Regions from separate parts of the Streptomyces sp. WP-1 genome, predicted to be linked through region 1. Evidence: predicted binding sites of a transcription regulator. Region 1 holds the regulator's gene; each other region holds the start of a gene.
What was found. The regulator HrcA, encoded in region 1, represses chaperone genes, less so after heat shock. The targets are predictions, from matches to a motif close to TTNGCACTCNGNNNNNCNGAGTGCNAA.
Positions count from the first base shown of each region.

Region 2: a site for HrcA is predicted at 1,005-1,031, ahead of groES (co-chaperone GroES). Genes of this name have one in related genera too.
Region 3: a site for HrcA is predicted at 900-926, ahead of groL (chaperonin GroEL). Genes of this name have one in related genera too.

Region 1 is NZ_CP123923.1:5,330,609-5,332,873, forward strand. It holds gene QHG49_RS23465 (MBL fold metallo-hydrolase) at 1-719, opposite strand, end outside; gene hrcA (heat-inducible transcriptional repressor HrcA) at 892-1,908, shown strand; gene dnaJ (molecular chaperone DnaJ) at 1,909-2,265, shown strand, end outside.
Region 2 is NZ_CP123923.1:3,366,695-3,368,959, forward strand. It holds gene groL (chaperonin GroEL) at 1-427, opposite strand, end outside; gene groES (co-chaperone GroES) at 550-858, opposite strand; gene QHG49_RS14385 (hypothetical protein) at 1,180-1,800, opposite strand; gene QHG49_RS14390 (polysaccharide deacetylase family protein) at 1,861-2,265, opposite strand, start outside.
Region 3 is NZ_CP123923.1:4,441,222-4,443,486, forward strand. It holds gene QHG49_RS19455 (MoaD/ThiS family protein) at 1-62, shown strand, start outside; gene QHG49_RS19460 (cold-shock protein) at 507-710, shown strand; gene groL (chaperonin GroEL) at 1,089-2,265, shown strand, end outside.

The sequences.
Region 1 (2,265 bases):
TTCACGCCGAAACGCCTGGCCAGCGCGTCCCGTTGGCGTCGTACGAAGGCCGCGTCGACCACCGCGCCGTGTCCGGGCACGTACAGCGCGTCCCCGCCGCCCAGCGCCAGCAGCCGGTCCAGCGCGTCCGGCCAGCGCGACGGTACGGCGTCCGGGCCCGCCTGGGGCTCCCCGGACTCTTCCACCAGATCTCCGCAGAACACCACGTCCGGGTCGCCCGGCACCAGGACCACCAGGTCATGGGCGGTGTGCCCGGGGCCCACGTCGGCCAGCAGCGCCCGGCGCCCGCCGCCCAGGTCCAGGGTCCGCTCCCCGGAGACCGGATGCCGGGGCGGCACCAGGGCCAGCGCCGCCTCCTCGGCCTCCTCCGCCGGGAGCCCGTGGTGGACGGCGTCGCGCCGCAGCTCGTCCCGCCCGCGCAGGAACACCCCGTCCGCCCCCACCGCCGCGTACACCGCGGCCCCCGCGAAGGCCGGAGCCCCGAAGACATGGTCGAAATGGACATGGGTCAGCGCGAGATGGGTCACACGTCCACCGGCGAGCGCCTCGGCCGAGGACCGCAGCCGAGCCCCCTCCGCGAGGCTCGACCCGGCGTCCACCATCAGCGCCGTGCCCGCGCCCAGGACCAGCCCCGCCGTGCAGTCCCAGCCCGGCAGCCGGCACCGCCCCACCCCGGCGGCGAGCCGCTCCCATCCGTGCTCTTCCCAAGTCACCGTCACACCGCGACGCTAACCGCAGCCGGGGTCGCGAGGGCACCGACCTTGCCCGGTGCGTACCCCACGGCCGTACACTGGCCGGGGAACGCTGGCACTCGCATGCGAAGAGTGCCAAGACGGACACAAGAGGGACGACCACGGGAGTGAGGGGACCACGTGCTGGAGGTGCGCGCCCATGCTGAGTGAACGCAGGCTTCAGGTACTGCGCGCCATCGTCCAGGACTATGTCGGCACCGAGGAGCCGGTCGGGTCCAAGGCCCTGACCGAGCGGCACAACCTCGGGGTGTCCCCGGCGACCGTGCGCAATGACATGTCGGCCCTGGAGGACGAGGGGTACATCGCGCAGCCGCACACCAGCGCGGGGCGCATCCCCACCGACAAGGGCTACCGGCTCTTCGTCGACAAGCTCGCGGGCGTCAAGCCGATGACCGCGCCCGAGCGCCGCGCGATCCAGAACTTCCTGGACGGCGCCGTCGACCTGGACGACGTCGTGACACGCACGGTGCGGCTGCTCGCGCAGCTGACCCGGCAGGTCGCCGTCGTGCAGTACCCGTCCCTGACCCGGTCCACCGTGCGGCACGTGGAACTGCTCGCGCTCGCCCCGGCGCGCGTGATGCTCGTGCTGATTACGGACACCGGCCGGGTCGAGCAGCGGATGGTCGACTGCCCGGCCCCCTTCGGCGAGGCGTCCCTCGCGGATCTGCGCGCGCGGCTCAACAGCCGGGTCGCGGGCCGCCGGTTCGCGGATGTGCCGAAGCTGGTCGAGGACCTGCCCGATGCCTTCGAACACGAGGATCGCGGTACGGTCTCCACGGTGCTCTCCACCCTTCTGGAGACACTGGTCGAGGAGAACGAGGAGCGGCTGATGATCGGCGGCACCGCCAATCTCACCCGCTTCGGACATGATTTTCCCCTCACGATCCGGCCCGTCCTGGAGGCCCTTGAGGAGCAGGTCGTGCTCCTCAAGCTTCTCGGCGAGGCGAAGGATCCGGGCATGACCGTGCGCATCGGGCACGAGATCGCCCATGAAGGACTCAACTCCACCTCCGTGGTGTCGGTGGGCTACGGTTCGGGCGGCGAGGCGGTTGCCAAGCTCGGCGTGGTCGGACCGACCCGCATGGACTACCCGGGAACGATGGGAGCGGTACGCGCAGTGGCACGGTACGTCGGACAGATCCTGGCGGAGTCGTAAGTGGCCACGGACTACTACGCCGTTCTCGGCGTGCGCCGCGACGCGTCGCAGGATGAGATCAAGAAGGCGTTCCGTCGGCTCGCGCGCGAGCTGCACCCGGACGTCAACCCGGATCCGAAGACCCAGGAGCGGTTCAAGGAGATCAACGCCGCTTACGAGGTGCTGTCGGATCCGCAGAAGAAGCAGGTCTACGACCTCGGCGGGGATCCCCTCTCGCAGTCCGGCGGCGCCGGCGCGGGCGGCTTCGGGGCCGGTGGCTTCGGCAACTTCTCCGACATCATGGACGCGTTCTTCGGCACGGCGTCGCAGCGCGGGCCGCGCTCGCGCACCCGGCGCGGCCAGGACGCGATGATCCGG
Region 2 (2,265 bases), 2.0 Mb from region 1:
TGTCGGACTTCTCGTCGATCGGGCGGGCCGTGGCGAGCAGGTCCTCGGAGATCGCCTTGACGGCGGCGTCGATGCCCTTCTTCAGGGCGGCCGGGGAGGCACCGGCGGCGACATTGCGCAGGCCCTCGCGGACCAGCGCCTGGGCGAGCACGGTGGCGGTGGTGGTGCCGTCACCCGCGATGTCGTTGGTCTTGGTCGCCACCTCCTTCACCAGCTGCGCGCCGAGGTTCTCGTACGGGTCCTCGATCTCGACCTCGCGGGCGATCGTGACACCGTCGTTGGTGATGGTCGGGGCGCCGAACTTCTTGTCGATGACGACGTTGCGACCCTTGGGGCCGATCGTCACCTTCACCGTGTCGGCCAGCTTGTTGACGCCGCGCTCGAGGGCGCGACGGGCGTCCTCGTCGAACTTCAGGATCTTCGCCATGACAGCGGGAGCCCTCTCGGAATCTTGTGGGTAAAAGACGAACTGCGCCCCGGACGCCCGGCTTCGTTATCGGTCGCGGGGGCCAGGGGCGCAGCTCAGAGCAAAGGTTTGCCCGGGGTGAATTACTTCTCGATGATCGCGAGCACGTCGCGAGCCGAGAGGACGAGGAACTCCTCGCCGTTGTACTTCACCTCGGTGCCGCCGTACTTGCTGTACAGCACGACGTCGCCGACCTTGACGTCGAGCGGCAGGCGCTCGCCGTTCTCGAAGCGACCCGGACCGACGGCGAGGACGGCGCCCTCCTGGGGCTTCTCCTTCGCGGTGTCCGGGATGACCAGGCCAGAGGCCGTGGTCTGCTCGGCGTCCAGCGGCTGGACCACGATGCGGTCCTCGAGCGGCTTGATGGCAACCTTGGAGCTGGCGGTCGTCACGATCCGACCTCCCCCTTCGGAGATCTCACGGGGTTAACTGTCTGAGGTGGCGACCAGGTCGATCCGTCGTCGCGGGTGCCGGATCTGCCCGTCGCTTTGTTGGCACTCTCCAGTGGGGAGTGCCAGAGCCGAGACTATGACCGGGATTAGCACTCGGTCAAGCGGAGTGCCAATGCCGTGCGGCGCGTCGGCCGAAATCGCAGGTGCGGCAGCGTGGGTCGGCGGGCGGTGCCGGGCGTGCCGTACCAGGGGCTGGGCGCCCCCGGAGCCCCGCTGTCGGCCTGCGGCCTCCGTCTTCAGATGCCGGACGGGCTGGATCGACTACAGGTAGTCCTCCAGCCTCGCCGCCGTCAGGTTTCGTCCGTGGATGGCGTCCAGGAGGCGGGCCGTGGGGGTCTCCGGGAGGAGGCGGACGATGTCACCCGGGCGGAGGTGGTGCGGGCCCCGGGGGTAGATGAGGCCCGTCGGGGTGAGGGTGGCGCGCCACAGGACGACGGCCGTGGTGCCGCAGTCGGCGGCCGCGCGCAGGGTCGTCGCGTCGTACGAGCCCCGGGGCGGGCGCAGGAGCCGGGTGCGGCGGGCGCAGAGCGCGGCGCGCTGGGCGGCGTACGGCTTCCCCGCCAGGGGCCGGAGTCCGGGGGTGAACCGGGTCACCGGGACGCGGAGTCCGCGGGGCGCGGCGGTGCGGCGGGGGTCGCGGCCGGTGGCGTCGTAGGTGAGGAAGACGACCCGGTCGTGGGTGGGGACGTGGTCCACGACCGGGGGCAGGGGCCGGCGGGACGGCGGCGCGGCGAGCGGCCGGAGGTGCGGCCGCACCCCCTCCGCCGCCTTCCTGCCGAGGCGTTCGATGGGTACGACGGGCTGGGCGCACCCGGCGAGCAGCAGTGCCGCGGCGAGGACCCCGGCAGCCACCGGGGCCGCGCCTCGCGCACGCCGCCTCACCGACGCCCCGCCGGACACCTCACCGCACCCCCCGCGGCCGACGCGACCGCCGCGGCCGACTCACAGGTAGTCCTCCAGCCGTGCCACCGCGTACCCCTCGCGCGTCACCTTGTTGAGGAAGCGGCGCATGTCGTCGACCATCGTGCCGTCCCAGTCGCTGCGGCCCCGGAAGTGGGTGAGGACGATGTCGCCCCGGCGCAGCTGCTGGTCGTCCTCGCGGAACTCCCAGTGGTCGACGTACACCTCCTCGTTCCAGATCGGGGCGTACTTGATGCCGCAGGACTTGGCGGCGACCAGGGTGTCCTGGTTGTAGTTGCCGTAGGGCGGGCGCAGCACGGTCGGGCGCTTGCCGAACTGCTTCCGCATGATGTCCTGCATGTCGCAGATCTCGTGCTTCTGCTCCTCGTAGGACAGCCCCGGCAGGTAGGGGTGGGTGAGGGTGTGGTTGTTGAGGGTGTTGCCGTA
Region 3 (2,265 bases), 890 kb from region 1:
AGACCTCCACCCCGGACGGCGCGGGCGTCTCCATCATCCCTGCGGTGGCCGGCGGCTGCTGACCGAATGATCGGTCATTACCTCGGGTAATGACGGTCACCGAAGGTACCTCGGATTGCCCTCTCCGTGAGAGAAGCGGAGGGGGCAATTCTGTGTGATTGAGCGCGGTACAGTTGGGGAACGCGCCCTCCGGCGATCGAGGGTAAGCCCTCGATTCTCTTCCGCGGTCCCGACAAGAAGCAGCCAAAATACACGGGTATTCCGCGGCTTTTGCGTCTTTTATGGGGCCCGACTTGCCCTGAATTCGGGCGAATTCTCCCCACATTCCGGATCGTTCCCGTCCAGAATTCTCGTCCAATTGACCTGTTGCAGAGGGCAGTTGGACAGATACATTCAGCCGCGGTCGACGCGTTCCGGCGCACGCCCCCGACGCATTGGGGGGCGAGGTCTGACCCGGGTCCGCGAAGTGCGGATCTGTGCAAGGGCCAGTAATAGGGGAGTTAGGCATGGCTCAGGGCACCGTCAAGTGGTTCAACGCGGAGAAGGGGTACGGCTTCATCGCGGTCGACGGTGGTGCGGACGTCTTCGTCCATTACAGCGCCATTCAGATGGACGGCTACCGCACCCTGGAGGAGGGCCAGCGAGTGGAGTTCGAGATCTCGCAGGGCCAGAAGGGTCCGCAGGCCGACATGGTTCGCGTCGCCGTCTGAACGTTTCTCCACCGAAGGGCCCGCACCTCGCACAGGGTGCGGGCCCTTCGGCGTGCCCGCGGCCGGGTGCCCGCGCGTGTCCGCCTCCGGCTGACCCCGGCCACCCGCGGGCCCCGGTGAGGCCAAGGCGCTTGCGCCCGTCCGTCACCCGACCGCCACCCCCTCGACGAGCCCGCTGCGCGGGCACACCTTGCACTCGGGCATGCCGAGTGCTAATCATTGGCGTTAGCACTCTGAAGGTGAGAGTGACAAAGAAGGACCGGGTCGGTGAGGTCCGCAGGCCACGTGGGGCAAGGAACCACAGGCCGGCGAACCGTCCGTCGCGGGCGCGGGCGCGGTCCGAAGGAATCACCCCCAGTCCTGGAGGGACCACTTCACATGGCCAAGATCATCGCGTTCGACGAGGAGGCGCGGCGCGGCCTCGAGCGCGGCATGAACCAGCTCGCGGACGCCGTCAAGGTGACGCTCGGCCCCAAGGGTCGCAACGTCGTCCTCGAGAAGAAGTGGGGCGCCCCCACGATCACCAACGATGGTGTCTCCATCGCCAAGGAGATCGAGCTCGAGGACCCGTACGAGAAGATCGGCGCCGAGCTGGTCAAGGAAGTCGCCAAGAAGACGGACGACGTCGCCGGTGACGGTACGACCACCGCGACCGTGCTCGCCCAGGCCCTGGTCAAGGAAGGCCTGCGCAACGTCGCCGCCGGTGCCAACCCGATGGCCCTGAAGCGCGGTATCGAGAAGGCCGTCGAGGCCGTCTCCGCCGCCCTGCTGGAGCAGGCGAAGGACGTCGAGACCAAGGAGCAGATCGCCTCCACCGCGTCCATCTCCGCCGCCGACACCCAGATCGGCGAGCTGATCGCCGAGGCGATGGACAAGGTCGGCAAGGAAGGCGTCATCACCGTCGAGGAGAGCAACACCTTCGGTCTGGAGCTTGAGCTCACCGAGGGCATGCGCTTCGACAAGGGCTACATCTCCGCCTACTTCGCCACCGACATGGAGCGCATGGAGGCGTCGCTCGAGGACCCGTACATCCTCATCGCGAACTCCAAGATCGGCTCCGTCAAGGACCTGCTCCCGCTCCTGGAGAAGGTCATGCAGTCGGGCAAGCCGCTGCTGATCATCGCCGAGGACGTCGAGGGCGAGGCCCTGTCGACCCTGGTCGTCAACAAGATCCGCGGCACCTTCAAGTCCGTCGCCGTCAAGGCCCCGGGCTTCGGCGACCGCCGCAAGGCCATGCTCGGTGACATCGCCATCCTCACGGGCGGCGAGGTCATCTCCGAGGAGGTCGGCCTCAAGCTGGAGAACGCGACCCTGGACCTCCTGGGCCGCGCCCGCAAGGTCGTCATCACCAAGGACGAGACCACCATCGTCGACGGTGCCGGCTCCTCCGAGCAGGTCAACGGCCGCGTGAACCAGATTCGCGCCGAGATCGAGAACAGCGACTCCGACTACGACCGCGAGAAGCTCCAGGAGCGCCTGGCCAAGCTCGCGGGCGGCGTCGCGGTCATCAAGGCCGGTGCCGCCACCGAGGTGGAGCTCAAGGAGCGCAAGCACC